Linked DNA regions of Aquabacterium sp. OR-4. The protein of the gene in region 2 binds, or shares a complex with, the protein of the main gene of each other region. Links are inferred from orthologs where the notes say so. Each region holds a gene or a part of one and is shown on either strand. Other genes may lie near its edges. The genes, in order: pmbA and tldD.

What was found.
Region 1: the proteins of tldD (region 2) and pmbA are in contact, whole or in part, in a solved structure (PDB 5NJ9), measured with the Escherichia coli proteins. The link is inferred for Aquabacterium sp. OR-4 from one-to-one orthologs.

The regions. Positions count from the first base shown.
Region 1 is NZ_JAOCQD020000002.1:552,071-555,343, forward strand. The notes cover bases 182-3,143. They hold pmbA (metalloprotease PmbA), read right to left. Parts: upstream 2,369-3,143; coding sequence 995-2,368; downstream 182-994. Other genes in these bases: N4G63_RS14700 (TRAP transporter substrate-binding protein), read right to left, coding at 182-837; yjgA (ribosome biogenesis factor YjgA), read left to right, coding at 2,471-3,079; mog (molybdopterin adenylyltransferase), read left to right, coding at 3,063-3,143. Outside these bases: more of N4G63_RS14700, read right to left, coding at 1-181; more of mog, read left to right, coding at 3,144-3,273.
Region 2 is NZ_JAOCQD020000001.1:305,014-308,265, reverse strand. The notes cover bases 172-3,112. They hold tldD (metalloprotease TldD), read left to right. Parts: upstream 172-880; coding sequence 881-2,344; downstream 2,345-3,112. Other genes in these bases: N4G63_RS01220 (3-deoxy-7-phosphoheptulonate synthase), read left to right, coding at 2,675-3,112; N4G63_RS01230 (bifunctional helix-turn-helix transcriptional regulator/GNAT family N-acetyltransferase), read right to left, coding at 172-740. Also shown: more of N4G63_RS01230, read right to left, coding at 1-171; more of N4G63_RS01220, read left to right, coding at 3,113-3,252. UniProt on the Escherichia coli protein: Metalloprotease involved in CcdA degradation. Suppresses the inhibitory activity of the carbon storage regulator (CsrA).

The DNA.
Region 1 (3,273 bases), on a different replicon or contig from region 2:
GTACTTGGCCTGCATGTCCACGTGCGCGTAGGTGGCCGCGCACTCGACCACGGCCTTGTACTCGGCCGACAGCGCGGCATAGGCCTTCTGGTTGACGAACAGGTCGATCTGCGGGCCGCCTTCCCACCAGGCCGGGTAGGCGTAGTACGGCGCCACCTTGTTGAAGCCCAGCTTCTGGTCGTCGTACGGGCCGATCCACTCGGCGGCGTCGATGGTGCCCTTTTCGAGCGACTGGTAGATCTCGCCGCCGGGGATGTTCTGCGGCACGCCGCCCATGCGCTCAAGCACCTTGCCGGCAAAGCCGCCGATGCGGAACTTCAGGCCCTTCACATCGGCCGCGCTCTTGACCTCCTTGCGGTACCAGCCGGCCATCTGGGCGCCGGTGTTGCCGCACGGGAAGCTGATGATGTTGTACTGCGCGTAGAACTCGCGCATCAGCTTCAGGCCGTTGCCTTCCAGCATCCAGGCCGTCATCTGGCGGCTGTTCATGCCGAACGGAATGGCCGCGCCCAGCGCAAAGGCCTCGTCCTTGCCGAAGAAGTAGTACGGCACGGTGTGGCAGGCTTCGACGGTGCCGTTCTGCACGCCATCGACCACGCCGAAGGCGGGCATCAGCTCACCGGCCGAGTGCACCGAGATCTGGAACTTGCCGCCGGTCAGCTCGCCGACCTTCTTGGCAAACTCGTCGGCACCGCCGTAGATCGTGTCGAGCGACTTCGGGAAGCTCGACGCCAGGCGCCAGCGGATCTGGGCCTGGGCCTGCACCACGGCCGGTGCGGCGCCAGCGGCCAGGATGCCGGCCAGGCCAGCGCTGCGTACGAATGAACGGCGTTCCATGCGGGATCTCCTCGTCTGAATGGCAGCGCCGCAAAGGTGGCGCCGAGTCGGGCGGGAGTCTCGGCCAGGCCAGCTTGCAGTTACCTGAAGATGGCCGTGCCGCAGCGCGGAATCAAGGGTAAGCCCTGATCCAGCGCCGGCTGGATGCGTTGGCCGTTCAGCTGCCGGCGACCTTCATGCGCTCGAGCAGCAGCGAGCCGACGCGCTTGCCACCCGACACGTACTCGTCGGCGCCCAGCGCCACGATGCCGCGCAGCATGTCCTTCAGGTTGCCGGCAATGGTGACCTCGTGCACCGGGTGCACGATGCGGCCGCCCTCGACCCAGAAGCCGGCCGCGCCGCGCGAGTAGTCGCCGGTGACGCCGTTGACCCCCTGGCCCATCAGCTCGGTGACAAACAGGCCGCGGCCCAGCTTGCGCAGCATCTGCTCGAGGTGGTCGCCCGGCTGGGTGAGCCGGCTCGACAGGCGCAGGTTCTGCGAGCCGCCGGCGTGGCCGGTGGTCTTGAGCCCCAGCTTGCGCGCCGAGTAGCTCGACAGGAAGTAGCCCTGCAGCACGCCGGCCTGCACCACGCGGCGCTGCCGGGTGGTGACGCCCTCGTCGTCGAAAGGCGCGCTGCCCTTGCCCTTGCGGATGTGCGGCTGCTCGTCGAGATCCAGGTGATCGGCCATCACCGCCTGGCCCAGGCTGTCGAGCAGGTAGGTGGCGCGGCGGTACAGCGCACCGCCGCTGGTGGCCTGCACCAGCGCGCTGATCATGCCGGCGGCCAGCGTGTTCTCGAACAGCACCGGCACCTCGCAGGTGGCGATCTTGCGGGCGTTCAGGCGCGACAGCGCGCGCTCGGCGGCATAGCGGCCCACGGCCTCGGGCGCGGCCAGCTCGAGCGGGTCGCGCACCGAGGTGTACCAGGCGTCGCGCTGCATGTCGCGGCGGTGGGTGGCGATCGGCGCCACCGAGATCGAATGCCGCGAGCTGGCATAACCGCCGCGAAAGCCGCGCGAGTTGCCGGCCCAGAAGTGCGATTGCTGCGCCGACACGCCCGCCCCTTCGCTGTTGCTGATGCGCGGATGGGTGGCAAAGGCCGCGTCCTCGCTGCGCCGCGCCAGCTCGGCCGCGGTGTCGGCGTTCAGCGCCCAGGGGTAGAACAGGTCGAGGTCCATGCCCGCCACATCGGGCGTGGCCAGGTCTTCGGCCTCGGGCAGGCCGGCGGCGGGGTCTTCGGCGGTGAAGCGGGCGATGTCGTAGGCGGCGCGCACCGTCTGCTCGATGGCGGCGCGCGAGAAATCGCTGGTGCTGGCATTGCCGCGGCGCTGGCCCAGGTAGACGGTGACGCCCAGGCTCTTGTCGCGGTTGCGCTCCACGTTCTCGAGCTCGCCCTTGCGCACTGAGACCGACAGGCCCGCGCCCTCGCTGACCTCGGCGCCGGCGTCGCTGGCCCCCAGGCCCTTCGCGATGTCCAGCGTGTCCTCGATGATCTGCTGGAACTGCTCGCGGTCGAAGGCGAAGCCCTGGGAGGTGGTGGATCCGGACATGGGGTGTTCTTGGTGACTCTTGTTGACGCGCGGCGCGGCGGTTGGGGGGGCGGCGGAGGTAAGAGACAATCATAGCCACCCCACCCACCCTGCCAGAGCCCCATGCGGCAACGTCCCACCGACGCCCTCCCCGAAGAAACCGCCGGCCTCGAAGGCATCGCCATCGAAACCGGCCGCCCCAGCAAGACCCGGCTGAAGCAGCAGGCCCACGATCTGCAGAAGCTGGGCGTCGAGCTGTCCGAGCTGCCGGCCAGCCGCCTGGCCGCGCTCGACATGCCCGAGGGCCTGCGCAACGCCCTCGACGAACTGCGCCGCACGCGCAGCCACGAGGGCCGGCGCCGCCAGCTGCAGTACGTGGGCAAGCAGATGCGCTTTGCCGACGAGGCACCGCTGCGCGAGGCGGTGGCGGCCTACAAGCTCGGCTCGGCCAAGGACACGCTGCGCCTGCACAACACCGAACGCTGGCGCGACGAGATGGTGGCCAACGACGAGGCCGTGACCCGCTGGGCGCAAGAGTTCCCGGGCAGCGACCTGCAGCAGCTGCGCAGCCTGGTGCGCGCCGCGCGCACCGACGCCGCCGCCGCGCCTGAAAAACGCAACGGCCGCGGCTACCGCGCGCTGTTCCAGTTCATCAAGCCGTACCTGGCCGCCGCCGATGGCGCCGCCAACCCCGAAGAATCGAGCGAAGACGACGATGAGCACGACGACTGAACAGCACGATGCGGTGACCGTCGGCGTGGTCTCGATCAGCGACCGCGCCTCCACCGGCATCTACGAGGACAAGGGCATCCCGGCGCTGCAGGACTGGCTGGGCAAGGCGCTGAAGAACCCGATCACCTGGCAGCCGCGGCTGATTCCCGACGATCGCGAGACGATTGCCGCCACGCTGCGCGAACTGGTGGATG
Region 2 (3,252 bases):
ACGAACACCGAGCCCGCGCGCTGGCCGTCCAGCTCGGCCATCCAGCAGCGCTCGAAGCCGGGCTGGAACTGGCGCACATGGTCGGCCACGATGCCGGCCACCAGGCCCTCGAAGCGGCTGTCGAAGCCGTGTTCCCGGGCGTACAGCTCGGCGTGCTGCTGCACCACCCAGCCCAGGTCGCCCGGCACCGGCTCGCGCAGCAGCGCGGTGCGGGTGAGGGCGCGGCCGTTGCCGGCGGCGGCCGGCTGCAGCAAGGCCTCGATCCGGCCCATGGCCGCCACCACGGCCTGGCGGTCGGCCACCGGCAGCGGGGCCAGCAGGGCCGCGGCCTCGTCGCAGGATTTCTGCTGCAGCGGCGCCAGCACCGCCTGCCCGGCGGCGGTGAGGCTCAGCAGGCTTTGCCGCGCATCGCGGGTGCTGCTGGCACGCTGCAGCCAGCCGGCCTGCTCGAAGCGCTTGAGGATGCGGCTGAGGTAGCCGCCATCCAGCCCCAGCGCCCGGGCCAGCTGGCTGGCCACCGGCGCCGGCTGGTGCGCCAGCTCGTACAGCACACGCACCTCGGTGAGCGTGAGCGGGCTGCCCAGGTACGGCGCCAGCACGCCGGCGTGCCGGGTGTAGAAGCGGTTGAAGCGCCGCACCGCGGCAATGGCGGCGGCATCGGGGGCGTCAACGGCATCGGCGGCACGGGCGGTCGCCGGGTCGGGCGGCGGCGGGGGTTCAGGCCAGGTCATGCTTGCCATCGTCAATCAAATGATTGCCTTGGTCAAGCAATTGCCGGCCGCCAGCCCTGCGCCGAGGGCCTTGGCGGCCCGGCCATCCGGCCGCTGTTGCGCGCCATTTCGGCCCAGCGCCAAAACACCCCGGCTCCTACAATGGCCCGATGATTTCGCGCGAACCCACCCTCGAGCGGCTAGCCACCGCGCAGCAACTGCTGATCGATCCCTTCGGCCTCGACGAGGCCAAGATCGCGAATGCGCTTGCAGTGATCGGCCAGCACCGTGTCGACGACGCGGATCTCTACTTCCAGATCACCCGCCACGAGGGCTGGAGCCTGGAAGAAGGCATCGTCAAGAGCGGCAGCTTCGGCATCGACCAGGGCGTGGGCGTGCGCGCCGTGGCCGGCGAAAAAACCGCCTTCGCCTACAGCGACGACATCTCCGAAGCCAGCCTGCTCGACGCCGCGCGCACCGTGCGCTCGATCGCCGCGGCCGGCCAGAGCAAGCGCATCCAGGTGGGCCGCGCCGCCAAGGTGGCCGCCAGCCGCGCGCTGTACCCCAGCACCGACCCGATCGGCACCCTCGACAGCGCGCAGAAGGTGGCCCTGCTCGAGAAGGTCGAGCGCATGGCCCGCGCGCGTGACCCGCGTGTGGTGCAGGTGATGGCTGGCGTGGCCGCCGAATACGACGTGGTGCTGGTGGCCCGCGCCGACGGCACCCGCGCCGCCGATGTGCGCCCGCTGGTGCGCCTGTCGGTCACGGTGATCGCCGAGAGCAACGGCCGCCGCGAGATCGGCTCGGGCGGCGGCGGTGGCCGCTACGGCCTGGGCTACTTCCAGGACGAGCTGCTGACCCAGTACGTCGACCAGGCCGTCAACGCCGCGCTCACCAACCTCGAGTCGCGCCCGGTGCCGGCCGGCCAGATGACCGTGGTGCTGGGCCCGGGCTGGCCCGGCGTGCTGCTGCACGAGGCCGTGGGCCATGGCCTGGAAGGCGACTTCAACCGCAAGGGCAGCAGCGCCTTCAGCGGCAAGATCGGCCAGCGCGTGGCGGCCAAGGGCGTGACGGTGCTCGACGACGGCACCATCCCCGACCGCCGCGGCAGCCTCAATGTGGATGACGAAGGCCATGCCAGCCAGCGCAATGTGCTGATCGAGGACGGCATCCTCAAGGGCTACATCCAGGACAGCATGAACGCCCGCCTGATGGGCGTGAAGCCCACCGGCAACGGCCGCCGCGAGAGCTACGCCCATGTGCCGATGCCGCGCATGACCAACACCTACATGCTGGCCGGCGACAAGACCAGGGACGAGATCGTCGCCAGCATCAAGCGCGGCGTCTACGCCACCAACTTCGGCGGCGGCCAGGTCGACATCACCAGCGGCAAGTTCGTGTTCTCGGCCAGCGAGGCCTACTGGGTGGAGAACGGCAAGATCCTCTACCCCGTGAAGGGCGCGACCATCATCGGCAACGGCCCCGACGCGCTCACGCGCGTGAGCATGATCGGCAACGACCTGCAGCTCGACACCGGCGTGGGCGTGTGCGGCAAAGAGGGCCAGAGCGTGCCGGTGGGCGTGGGCCAGCCGACGCTGCGCATCGACGGCCTCACCGTGGGCGGCACAGCGTGACCTGGCGCGTCCGGCAGCGCGGTGCCGCCGCCACCCAGCGGGCGGCTTGGCCGGCCGGCTTTGGGTGGCCGGGCGCTCGGCCGGCGCCGCTGCGCCCGCGTCATGCGCCTGTCAGCCCGCCCGTGCTACATTCGCCGCCCATGCGCGCCCCGCGATTTTTCTTTGCCTACTTTTGGTTCTCGCCCCTGACCGGCGGCTGGAGAGGCAAGCGCGCGTAAGCACCGCAAACCGAACACCCAGAAAACCGCCGGTTCACCCCGGCGGTTTTTTTTCGTCTGTTCGGATCGCAAACACCCCCACGACACGGCAATCCGTCCACAGGAGTACCCCATGGCCCCGAAATCCCCCAGCAGCCACACCAGCACGGACGCGGGCTATGGCTACACGCTCAGCGAGAAGACCAGCCAGACCGACGACCAGCGCATCCAGGAGGTGACCCCCTTGCCGCCGCCCGAGCACCTGATCCGCTTCTTCCCGATTGCCGGCACGCCGGTGGAGACGCTGATCGCCGACACCCGCCGCAGCATCCGCAAGCAGCTCGAGGGCAAGGACGACCGCCTGCTGGTGGTCATCGGCCCCTGCTCGATCCACGACCCGGCCGCGGCGCTGGAGTACGCGCGCAAGCTCAAGACCGAGCGCGAGAAGTACAGCGACACGCTGGAGATCGTGATGCGCGTGTACTTCGAGAAGCCGCGCACCACGGTGGGCTGGAAGGGCCTGATCAATGACCCCTACCTCGACGAGAGCTACCGCATCCACGAAGGCCTGCGCATCGCGCGCCAGCTGCTGGTGGACATCAACCGCCTGGGCGTGCCGGCCGGCAGCGAGTTTCTCGACGTGATCAGCCCGCAGTACATCGGCGACCTGATCAGCTGGGGCGCGATCGGCGCGCGCACCACCGAAAGCCA